3 regions of the Bacillus pacificus genome follow, and region 2 is predicted to be linked to each of the others. Evidence: riboswitches for the same ligand, from Rfam matches in the RefSeq annotation. Region 2 holds a riboswitch; each other region holds the start of a gene.
What was found. Region 2 has a riboswitch for thiamine pyrophosphate ahead of thiC (phosphomethylpyrimidine synthase ThiC). Riboswitches for the same ligand answer to the same signal wherever they lie in the genome.

Region 1 (4,293 bases), 780 kb from region 2:
TTCTTTAATTGCAAAATTATACCCCTCTGTCGTTGCACTCATAAACTTTTTCACAAAGTCTTTATCTTGCTTCGTATGTTTTTCACTCGTAATAATAACAGGACTATAGAAATCAAGCGCTGGGTCTAAGTCTTTCACCATAATCGTATTTAACTCTTTTCCTTGGCGCTTCGCTTCAATACCGTCCCATCCGTAATATATCCATTCAAAGTCTGCATCACGACCAATTGATTTAAAGAAATCTGTTTGTCCTAAGATGATTTTTTCCACTTTATTAAAATCGGCTTGATTTTTCTCCATAATTGTCTTTAATGTAGCTTCTTCCGCTGGTCCTCCCCAGCCACCATAACGTTTACCTTCAAAATCTTTCGGCGAATTCATGTTATCTTTCTTAAGCGATGCAAAAGCTGAAGTATTATGCTGAATAATCGCTCCTACTGATACAACAGGAATACCTTCCACACGAGCCAACGTTACATTTTCTTGCGCGCTTATTGCGAAGTCAGCTTTTCCTGAAGCTATCATTTGCTCTGCCGTCACATTATCACCAGGCTGAATAATTTCTACATCTAAGCCTTGCTTTTTATAATAATCTTTCGCTTTCGCTACATATAAGCCAGTATGATTCGTATTTGGAAACCAATCTAGCACTACTTTTACTTTTTGATCTTTACTTGCACTTTCTTCTTTCTTCGCCGGATTACATCCAGCCACACCTACCGCTAATAAGGCAGCCAACATAACTTTTAAACCTTTTTTCATTTTCTGCCGTCCTTTCTATATATCCATGGTGCTGTTATTCTTGCCATAAACTCCACGATAAAATACAGACATAATGTCACCATAACAATAATTGCTGCAACACCAAATACTCGGGCTGTTAAAAAGGATTTCGTAGCCCTTGTAAGCATAACTCCTAATCCTTCACTGGCACCGAGCCATTCTCCAATAATCGCTCCCATTAGGCTATATGTAACTGCAATTTTTAAACCGGAGAAAAAGTATGGAAGCACTGCTGGAAACTTTACTTTCTGGTAAACTTGCCATTTCGTTGCCTTCATCGTTTGCAACAACTTCAACATATTTTTATCTACCGTTTGAAAACCTTCTAAAATGCTAAGCGCAATCGGGAAGAAACAAACGAGTATGACTACCATTACTTTCGGTAGCATTCCATATCCAAACCAAATAATAAATAACGGTGCAAGTACAACGATTGGAATCGTTTGCGAAATAACAAGCAACGGATTTATTAAAATACGAAATAAAGGGATAACGTCCATAAGAATTGCAATGCTTGTCCCAATTAAAATCGCAAAGAAAAGTCCAATTATAACCTCTTGCAGCGTCTGCATCGTATTCGGTAATAGTAAATCTTTCATTCCAATTAATTCTTGAACAATGGCAGAAGGCTTCGGTAAAATCCACGGTTCAATTTTAAATAATGAAACAGATCCTTCCCATATCGCAATGAGAAGGATAAGCCAAATTGCTGTAATTATTTTAGATTGCTTCTGGTTTTGCATATTCATCACGGTACTTCCAAACTTTTTCATCTATCGTTACACCAGTGCTTGGACGATAATGGATTTTAATAGAAGTAATCACTTCTTCTGCTCCAGCATCCACACAAGCTTGTTGTGCCCGTTTAATGATATCAAGAAGTACATCTAATTCTCCTTCCAGCGTTGTTTCCATTGCCCCTACTTCATAACGAACTCCCGATTGTTGTACAACCTCAATCGCTTTATCAACAACAGAATACACGTCTTTGTTCTTTGCTTGTGGTACTACTGAAAACGAAATTGTAACTTGTTGTGACATAGTAAAATCCCCCTTATGAAATTAAATTTTAAAACAAGAAAAGGCTTTCCTACTGCGTAGGAAAGCCTTGTATGCAAGTTATTATAGAATAACATATGCTACATCACTTTAAGTAACTCCCTACGCTGGCATTATCCAGATCAGGTTGAGGGTCGATGTTTGCTCACATCCTCTCAGCCAATTGGCTCCCCGGTCCTTAATTCGTTTTCATTGTAGCATGATTTATTTTATTGAACAAACAAAAGCATGTATAATCATTTCATTTAACTTTTGAATTCCCCAATTAACTCTTGTAGCTCCTGTGAGAGCCAGCTTAAAGAACTGGCTAATTCAGCAATATCCTGTACAGACATTTCCTGTTCTTTCATACTTTCTTCAACATTACTACTACTATTCGCATACTTATTTGCAATAAGTGATAGTTCATTTACAACACGAACAATATTTTGGCTATTTTGCAATATATTATTTGAATTGCTAGAAACAACTCCAACTTGATTGGTAACAGTTTGTGCTGATTTCGAAATTTTTTCAAAGAAAGCACCACTACTTTCAACAAGTTTCATTCCAGACTCTATTTCTTTTGAGGTTTTTTGCATTGAAACAACAGCTTCTTCCGTTCCGGCTTGTGTTTCCCCTATTAATTTTGCTATATCTTTTGCTGATGCTTCCGTCTGCTCTGCTAATTTACGCACTTCATCAGCAACAACGGCAAATCCCTCTCCAGTTTCCTCAGCACGTGAAGCTTCAATAGTAGCATGTAAAGCTAGCGAATTCGCTTGATTTGAAATACTTGTAATTACAGTTACAATATCACTAATTTCTTTTGATCTTACTTCCAAAGAATAAATGATAGAAGATAAATCTTGTACTGCATTTTGTATTATGTTCATTTGATTCATCGTCTGTTCAATAATACCATTTCCTTTTTCTGAATGATGCTTCGTACCTTCAGACTCTTTCGTCATTTGTTTTGCAATATTAGTGATCTCTTCCATCCTATCTTCCATTTCATATACAATATCTAAATACTTTGGTACTGACGTTTCTTGCAATTGAACGCCAGCCCTTAACTCAACTATAGAACTTACGATTCCTTGGACTGCCATGCTATTTTCTTTCGTACTCACTGACAATTCTTGTGAAGATGCGGAAACCTGTTCTGCTGTCTGCTTTACTTTATCTATAATTCCTTTAAACTTCTCGATGGTATTATTAAAATACGCATTAATAATACCAATATCATCTGGTCTTTCCTCTAATTTAATACTTAAATCACCTTCACCAACTCTGCGTAATCCTTCACGTAAATCCCGCAATGGAGCAAGTGCGTTACGTACGATTAAGAATTGAATAACAGTTGCAATTAAAACAGAAATACAAATAAACATTAAACCTTGTATAATGAATTTTTCCTTTGTAATAGGAACAATAGAGGCATCTACATCGGCAGCAACAATTGCCACAATATTTCCGTCTCCATCTTTAATTGGCTCTAATATCGTTACCCATGTTCCTAATACGTCCTCATATACTTCTGTCATATTTGCCTTTTTCGTGCTCATTACCTTATCGTATGCTTTCATCCAAAGATCTGGTTGTTTATAATATTCTCCCGGCCTTACTTCAACAACATTTGCTAACTCTGTAGACAAATCGACGATTAGTAACTCACCTTTTTCGTTTTCTTTTGCTCCAACAATATAGATTTGTCCAACGCTATTCAATTCTTCCGTTGCTTCATCTAATTTCTCTGTTAACTTCTCTCTCTTTTCTCTTTGTGCTACTGGGTCTTTTGTAACATCTCTCACCATTTGTTCGTCTAATTTATGTAATACCGTATCTCCTGTTTCAAAGGAATGCCTTTCAAATATAGACATCATGCTATTTTGAAACATGTTAAAACTTAACGCTCCCATAGTACCAACAAGCGTCAAAATAACTAGCACAGTTAACAATACATTCTTTTGAAGAAATGATAGCTTGTGCCAATATTTTTTCATCAACATCACCTTTCTTAATTAACTTAATATAAAGGAAAACTATTAAAATAGAAACCTTATCAACAGCTGATAAGGTTTCTCATTTGTTCGCAAATAAAAAAAAGACCAATGAAAAAGCATTGGTCAAGACCAACCCTATCCGTCCGGTAACTGGCTAGCGTAGCCTTTCGGCCTTAGCTCCTGTAGTTTTGCGTCCTAATGTTTCCACCAGTTTGCCTTTCTCGCTGAACGAGTTGAACGATATGGGAGTTCTATGAGAATTACATTGTTCTCTATCAAAGATTACAACATAAAAATTAAAATGTCTACCTATTTAGAGATGCAAATGCAAAGTTTTAATGTATTATTTTTTCGAAATAATTTAACAAAGTACGTGAATGTTACATTTCTTGTGTTATATAATAAAAAATGTATATAACACAAGGATTGTTTTGAGTATTTATTTTAATTTTCATTCAAATTAAAT
Region 2 (4,293 bases):
TTCACTACTATTACCAATCGGTACGCTAGCTTCCCTCATTTGGATGTATATCCTGAAACAAAACAAAATTAAAGTAAAATGGAAAGACTATTTAAGTGTATCCCTTATTGTTATCCCGCTCACAACAGTCGTCACATTATTCCTCTTATTCTATTGGGTACATCTCTTCTTCGCCTTATAAAGTGAAACTTTAATCAGTGAGGGGTCTCACTGCCCGCAAATAGCAGGATAAACAACAGAAGCCCGCTTTGCTACCGTCTTAGCAAAGCGGGCTTCTTCTATATTTAAGTTAGGTACTACAGTGTGATCAATCAAGTAAAGAGGTGTAACGTGTTATTGGTATAAATGACTACCCGTTTCTTTAAATTCTTTCGCTTTCTCTTCCATTCCTTTTTCAATTGCTTCTGTCGTTTCTAAATCATTTTCTTTTGCATATTCACGAATATCATGTGAAATTCTCATACTACAAAACTTCGGTCCACACATGGAACAGAAATGAGCCGTTTTCGCACCTTCTGCTGGCAATGTTTCATCGTGATACTCCATTGCACGTTCAGGATCTAAAGATAAATTAAATTGATCGCGCCAACGGAATTCAAAACGAGCTTTTGAAAGTGCATCATCACGCTGATGAGCCGTTTTGTGCCCTTTCGCCAGATCAGCTGCATGCGCAGCGATTTTGTACGTAATAACACCTTCGCGTACATCATCTTTATTCGGCAAACCTAAATGTTCTTTCGGCGTTACATAACAAAGCATCGCTGTTCCAAACCAGCCAATCATCGCAGCTCCAATTGCGGATGTAATATGGTCATAACCTGGTGCAATATCTGTCGTTAACGGCCCAAGTGTATAGAATGGCGCCCCCTGACAAATATCAAGCTCTTTCTCCATATTTTCTTTAATTAAATGCATCGGTACATGCCCAGGCCCTTCAATCATAACTTGCACATCATGTTTCCAAGCAATCTTCGTTAATTCACCAAGTGTTTCAAGCTCAGAGAACTGCGCTTCGTCATTTGCATCTGCAATCGAACCTGGACGTAATCCATCTCCAAGAGAGAACGAAACATCATACTGCTTCATAATTTCACAAATCTCTTCAAAATGAGTGTATAGGAAGTTTTCTTTATGATGGAATAAACACCACTGCGCCATAATTGAACCACCACGCGAAACGATACCTGTCGTACGCTTTGCAGTAATGGGAATGTAACGAAGTAATACACCAGCGTGAATCGTAAAGTAATCTACGCCTTGCTCCGCTTGCTCAATTAACGTATCACGATACACTTCCCACGTTAAATCTTCTGCAATTCCGTTTACCTTTTCAAGAGCTTGATAGATTGGTACAGTTCCAACTGGTACAGGCGCGTTACGAATAATCCACTCACGTGTCGTATGAATGTTTTTACCTGTAGATAAATCCATAATTGTATCTGCACCCCAGCGAGTAGCCCACGTCATCTTCTCTACTTCTTCTGCAATAGAAGAAGATACAGCAGAGTTTCCGATATTTGCATTAACCTTCACGTGGAAATTACGTCCGATAATCATCGGCTCTGCTTCAGGATGGTTAATATTCGCTGGTAAAATAGCGCGACCTTCCGCAATTTCCTTACGAACAAACTCCGGCTCTACTCCTTCACGAATCGCAACATATTCCATCTCAGACGTAATGATGCCATTACGTGCATAATGCATTTGCGTAACATTTGCACCTTGCTTCGCTCTAAGCGGTTTGCGATCCATCTGCGGGAAAACAGGTGTATGTTTTGAAGCCACCTTCACACCGTCATCCTCTGGTTTCACTTCGCGCCCTTCGTATGCTTCTACATCCCCGCGCTCTAGAATCCAAGAGTGGCGCGGCGCCTGCAACCCCTTTTCTAACTCCACTTTATACTCTGGATCCGTATAAGGACCGCTCGTATCATACACACGAATTGGCGGATTCGGAACGCCGTTTGTATCGCTTTGTTCAATCTCACGCATCGGCACCTTCATACCTTCGCGTGGTCCATCCACATACACTTTCTTACTTCCTGGTAAACTCGATTTCAATTCAATTTGCTCAGCTGAAACAGACTGTTTCATAACCTTTGTTGCCCCCCTGTACGTGACAAGGACGAGATATGGCCAGCGTATGCCAAAATAAAAAGAGCCAGGTCCATAAAAAAATAAGGACCTGGCTCATAAAAGACATCATTATGTAAAGCCGTTAACTTCCCTACGCTGGTACGAGCCAGATCAGGTCCAAAGGGTTAAGAAGTTCACGCGCTTCTCTCTCAGCCTACGCATACGTTAGGCACCCCTAGTTTATCACTGATTTAATTTTCAATACTTTCTCATCATACACGATAATCTGAAAAATGAAAACTGATTAATTTTCGATTTAACTAAAGTTGATCTGATAATCTACTACTTAACGTAACTTTTACTGGATTATTCTTCGTGTTTATAACTAAATTTTGTTCTCTTAGTTGCTTCAAAGATTTATCAACTTTATACTTTGTCACATCTAACCCCTTAATCAATACAGATTTCTCAATTCCTTCTCCTTCTAAGCCAAAAATATAGTCTTGACCAATGACAAAAAGAATATCCTGACACAGAGAATCTAATTCTTCAAGTTCGTTTATCAATTGATGCAATTGACCTATTTTTTCAACCCTTTCCGCTAAATCTTCCAATATGTCTTCTTGTGCTTGATACACAATAGAAAAAAATGTTTGGCAGAAAAACGTTAATTCACCTTTATTTAAGTGATTATTGCTCTCATTAAAAATATCATAATAATACTGCTTCAACTTATTAGTCGAATAGGATAAAGTAAGTGCTGTTAATTGATCTAATTCCTCTTTTAAATACATACTAGCAATATACCTGGAGGTACGCCCGTTCCCATCATAAAAAGGATGTATATATCCAAAATAATAATGTGTTACTGCAATTTTGTATAACATCGGTGCATTATATTCATTTAAATATTTTATTAAGTCTTTTAATGAATTTTGTATAAGTATCTCCGGGTAGACTCCCTTATGGATCACTTTTTGAGTAGAAGTTACTACATCTACTGGTCCCCTTCTAAACATTTCTCCATCTAATTGATCTTCTTCTTTTATTTCATCTTTTACTAGGGAGTCATATATTTCTTTAATTTGTTCTAAGCTAGTAATTTTACTATTTTTATCCGAAAGCAATTTAAAATACGAATTTACCAAGCTCAAATGTCTAACCTTTTTTTGAGTTTTTGTTGCTTTTTTTTCTCTTACAGCCATCGCATCAGTCATTTCAGCCCTGGTACTTTGTACACCTTCAATTTCATTAGTACTTATTAATTCATCTACTAACTTTGCTTGAATATATTGTCTAATTGCAATAGGAGGTAATTTATCGGCAACAAATTGAATTTCATTACTTTGTTTAATAATTTGTTCATGAAGAATATCTAATTCCATGTGATTGACATAGAAGCACTCAAACTCATCGCTACTTTTTAGTGGCTTAATTCTAAAAGGAAGCCTTACAGTTCCATAACTATTAATACGCTTTTCGTATTCTGCTTGATAATCAGAAGAGTCCTTATAATAAATCTTAGATAACCTTTCATACATATTACTCACTCCTCCATTATATTATCGTTCCAAAAATCTATATCCATACATAATTTTATTTTTAAGAATCATTTTATATACAAAGAGTTAAAATTTCAATGTTTTTTAACTCTTTGTATATAAATAAAAACAAGCGATTCATTTAAAATCGCTTGTTTTTATTTATAATATTCCACTTACGGAATCATCCAAGTTAAATAATAAGCCTGAACATAAGTCATAATCCCCACAATTATTACGAAGAACAAACTATGCTTTACTGTAAACCGGAATAAATCTGATTCTTTCCCAGCAAGTCCAACTGCTGCACAAGCAATGGCAATCGATTGTGGAGAAATCATTTTTCCGGTTACACCGCCCGTTGTATTCGCTGCAACGAGGAGTACTTCAGATACACCGACTTGCTGCGCTGTAATTGCTTGTAAATTTGAGAATAATGCATTCGCTGACGTATCAGACCCTGTTAAGAATACGCCAATCCATCCTAAGAATGGTGAGAAGAACGGGAATAGTCCGCCAGTTCCTGCTAGTGCCAATGCTAGTGTAGAAGATAGCCCAGAATAGTTTGCGATAAATGCAAATCCTAATACAAATCCAATAGATAAAATTGGCATTTTAAGTTCACTTAAAGTTTCTTTAAATGTTACCACTGCATCTTTTACACTCATTTTCAAAA
Region 3 (4,293 bases), 770 kb from region 2:
TTTAACTCTTCTGGTACTAAATCAAGTAACTGACGGCCTTTTGAAGTAATATGAATATCTTTACCGCGTTTTTCAATTAAGAATGAATTGAATAGCTTGTCGATAATATCAGCACGCGTTGCTACAGTACCTAATCCACCAGTTGATTTTAGCGTATCAGCAAGTTGTTTATTTTGCGTATCCATATATTTTGTAGGATTTTCCATTGCTGAAAGTAAAGTCGCTTCGTTAAAACGTGCAGGTGCTTTCGTTTGACCTGATGTTTGCATAATTAATTTTACAGTTAATGTATCGCCTTTTTCGATGCGAGGTAAAAGTTGTTCTTTTACGTCATCAGTTACATCATCATCTTCAAAGCGATTTTCATATACTTCTTTCCAACCGGCATGTAAAATTGTCTTTCCGCGTGCAATGAATGTTTCATTGCCGACCTTTGTGCGTAACGTTAGTTGTTCGTATTCGAATGCTGGGAATAAAACAGCTAAGAAACGTTTTACAACTAAATCATAAATTTTACGTTCTTTATCTGTGAAGGCTGAGAAGTTAACGTATCCTTCTGTCGGAATAATTGCGTGGTGATCGCTTACTTTACTATCATCAACAAATGATTTATTAGCCTTGATAGGCTTTTGTAATACTTTATGTGCTAAAGGACGATATTCCCCAACGCCGCACGCCTTTAGACGTTCTGGAAGTGTTCCAACGATATCAGATGAAATGTAACGCGAATCTGTACGAGGGTATGTTAGCACTTTATGTTGTTCATACAATTTCTGCATAATGTTTAATGTTTCTTTCGCAGAGTAACCGAACTTTTTATTTGCATCACGTTGTAATTCAGTTAAATCGTAAAGACCAGGAGAGAATGATTTCTTCTGTTTTTTATCAATTTCCATAACAGTAGCATTATGTTTATCTAAACCTTTTACAATACCATCAATTTTTTCTTTATTAAAACTGCGGCTATTGCCATTTGCATCTTGCCAAGTTAGTTTTAATTGATTTGTCGTTTGAGCTTCGATGCCGTAGTAAGTTTGAGCTTTGAAGTTCTTTATTTCATCTTCACGATTAGCGATCATAGCGACAGTAGGTGTTTGCACACGGCCACAGTTTAGCTGGGCATTAAAGCGAGTTGTTAAAGCGCGAGTCGCGTTAAGACCGATATACCAGTCAGCTTCTGAACGTGCAACTGCTGAAGCGTATAAATTGTCATATGCTTTACCTGGTTTTAAATTTGCGAAACCATCTTTAATTGCTTTATCAGTAACAGATGAAATCCATAGACGTTTAATTGGTTTGTTAATTCGAACCTTATCAATAATCCAACGAGCGACTAATTCTCCTTCACGCCCAGCGTCTGTTGCTACAATAATTTCATTTACATCTTTTCTAAGTAGCTGACTTTTTACAGCATTAAATTGTTTCCCAGTTTGTTTAATAACCGTTAATTTCAAACGCTCAGGTAGCATAGGTAAATCTTCTAAATTCCACTTTTTATATTTCACATCATAGCTTTCTGGATCTGCTAATGTAACAAGGTGACCTAAAGCCCAAGTTACAATATATTTACTACCTTCAAGATAGCCATTTCCTTTTTTATCGCACTTCAGTACGCGAGCAATATCACGTGCAACGGAAGGCTTTTCAGCGATTACAACGCTTTTTGACATATTTAAAACATCCTTTCAAATTTCCATACGTTAACTATAGCATACATCTTCTTGAGATTCAGTTTCGCTCCAGATTTGAACGTTTTTTAATGGGATAACATCTGTTTGAAAGTGAATGATCGTGACAGAATATAATATGCACCATGATGAGACTGTGAGAAATAGAAAAGTAAAGAACTTGTTATTTTACTAGAATAAGAGTAGACTTTGAAGTAGATGAATACTAAACACATGGGAGTTTGTGGATACAAACTGAGAGTATGACTAGTCCGTCATTGACCATTTGAACCTGTTGGATAATGCCAGCGTAGGGAGAGTGTAAAAGCACATGTTCAGGCACTTTGCGTACGCGCAAAGTGCCTTTTTGTGTATCTCCCATAACTATAGTTAGGAGATGAGAAGGATGAATATGAAAGAAATTAGTAAAGTAGTGGATTTGGTGAGAGAATCTAATCCGCTCGTTCATAATATTACAAATGTTGTTGTAACAAATTTTACAGCTAACGGTTTGTTAGCGTTAGGGGCATCGCCTGTAATGGCGTATGCAAAAGAAGAAGTGGCAGAAATGGCTAGCATTGCTGGAGCGCTAGTATTAAATATGGGGACACTTCGTCCTGAAGAAGTAGAAGCGATGTTACTTGCTGGTAAATCTGCAAATGTGAACAATGTACCAGTACTGTTTGATCCAGTTGGCGCAGGAGCAACGTCGTATCGAACAGAAGTTGCGAGACATATTCCGGCTGAAATTGAATTAGCGATTATTCGCGGAAATGCAGCTGAAATAGCGAACGTAATTAATGAGAGATGGGAAATTAAAGGGGTAGACGCTGGTGCTGGAAATGGTAATGTCGTAAGTATTGCAAAGCAGGCAGCAGATGAACTAAATACAGTTGCAGTAATTACTGGAGAAGAAGATGTTGTTACAGATGGAGAGCGAACGATTGTTATTCAAAATGGTCACTCTATTTTAACAAAAGTTACGGGAACTGGTTGTTTGCTAACTTCTGTAATAGGAGCATTTGTAGCGGTAGAAAAGGATTATGTAAAGGCAGCGATAGCGGCATTAACGTTTTATGGTGTAGCCGCGGAACTAGCAGCTGCTAAGACAGTAGAAAAAGGACCTGGTAGTTTCCAAATTGAATTTTTAAATCAGTTAGCGAATACCACTTCGGGTGATATAGAGAAGTATGGGAAGATTGAGGTTATATAGTAAGGAGGGAAAATAAATGTCGCGTATTTCAAAGGCAGAAATGTCTAGGTTGTTATCCGTATATTTTATTATGGGAAGTAACAATTGTACGAAGGATCCACTACAAATATTGAAAGATGCACTTGAAGGCGGTATAACAATTTTTCAATTTCGTGAAAAGGGAGAAGGGGCTTTAACAGGAGAAGAACGTATTTGTTTCGCAAAAGAATTACAAGCAATTTGTAAGGAGTATGGTGTACCATTCATCGTAAATGATGATGTGGAACTAGCACTTGAGTTAGATGCGGATGGTGTGCATGTAGGGCAAGAGGATGAAGGAATTACTTCTGTTCGTGAAAAAATGGGGGATAAAATTATCGGTGTATCTACACATACAATTGAAGAAGCGCGCTGGGCAATTGAAAACGGAGCGGATTATTTAGGTGTTGGCCCTATTTTCACAACGAGTACGAAAAAAGATACGAAAGCGGTGCAAGGAACGAAAGGTTTAGCTCATTTTAGAGAACAAGGAATTACAATACCTATTGTCGGAATTGGAGGCATTTCAATTGAAAATACCGCTTCGGTTATAGAAGCAGGTGCGGACGGTGTTTCAGTTATTTCAGCGATTAGTTTAGCTGAATCTGCGTATGAAAGTACGAAGAAGCTAGTAGAGGAAGTGAGTAAGAAGGGGACTTCACACAAATATTAAAGAACATAATGGAAGAATGGACAGTTAAAAATATTTAAACAAACGTTTGATTAAAAAAGCACAAACCCTTTAAAACTTTGGGTTTGTGCTTTTTCTTTAAAACATAATTGAAATTAAGAGCATTCCAATTCCGATAGAAGTGAATGTTGCGATTAGTCCTGGAATCATAAAGCTATGATTTAAAACATATTTACCAATGCTGGTTGTACCAGTACGATCAAAGTTAATGGCAGCAACGATTGTTCCGTAGTTTGGAATGAAAAAATATCCATTTACTGCAGGGAACATCGCGATCAGTAGTGCCGGTGGAATACCGAGTGATAATCCAAGAGGCATTAAAGCACGTACTGTTGCGGCTTGGCTATATAGTAAAATAGATAGAATGAATAATGCGATGGCAAATAGCCATGGCGCACTTGTTACTAGATGCTGAATTGATCCTTGAATCATATTTAAGTTTCCGTTAAAGAAAGTATCTCCCATCCAAGCGATACCGAAAATAGCAACAACTGCTGTTGCCCCCGCTTTAAAGACGTTACCAGACACGATGCTTTCTACATTTGGTTTACAGAAAATAATAATAAGAGCTGCAATCGTTAACATAACCATTTCAATTGTGTTTGGCATGGAAAGACGGGCTAACTTCCCATCAACTATCCATCCTGGACGAAGTACTTCAAATGAACCGAGAAGTACGACAAGAAAAGTTCCTACTAGGAAAA

Region 1: it holds a riboswitch for thiamine pyrophosphate, as region 2 does, so the genes downstream of both, LMD38_RS23955 (MTH1187 family thiamine-binding protein) here and thiC (phosphomethylpyrimidine synthase ThiC) in region 2, are expected to answer to the same signal.
Region 3: it holds a riboswitch for thiamine pyrophosphate, as region 2 does, so the genes downstream of both, thiM (hydroxyethylthiazole kinase) here and thiC (phosphomethylpyrimidine synthase ThiC) in region 2, are expected to answer to the same signal.

The regions. Positions count from the first base shown of each region.
Region 1 covers NZ_CP086328.1:4,636,235-4,640,527, forward strand. The annotation lists gene LMD38_RS23945 (ABC transporter substrate-binding protein) at 1-762, opposite strand, end outside; gene LMD38_RS23950 (ABC transporter permease) at 759-1,532, opposite strand; gene LMD38_RS23955 (MTH1187 family thiamine-binding protein) at 1,504-1,824, opposite strand; TPP riboswitch at 1,925-2,026, opposite strand; gene LMD38_RS23960 (methyl-accepting chemotaxis protein) at 2,088-3,827, opposite strand; cyclic di-GMP riboswitch class I at 3,970-4,054, opposite strand.
Region 2 covers NZ_CP086328.1:162,572-166,864, reverse strand. The annotation lists gene LMD38_RS00755 (arsenic transporter) at 1-181, shown strand, start outside; gene thiC (phosphomethylpyrimidine synthase ThiC) at 334-2,094, opposite strand; TPP riboswitch at 2,208-2,323, opposite strand; gene LMD38_RS00745 (Fic family protein) at 2,397-3,617, opposite strand; gene lldP (L-lactate permease) at 3,794-4,293, opposite strand, start outside.
Region 3 covers NZ_CP086328.1:4,641,260-4,645,552, reverse strand. The annotation lists gene topB (DNA topoisomerase III) at 1-1,670, opposite strand, end outside; TPP riboswitch at 1,892-2,001, shown strand; gene thiM (hydroxyethylthiazole kinase) at 2,065-2,880, shown strand; gene thiE (thiamine phosphate synthase) at 2,897-3,571, shown strand; gene LMD38_RS23965 (anaerobic C4-dicarboxylate transporter family protein) at 3,668-4,293, opposite strand, start outside.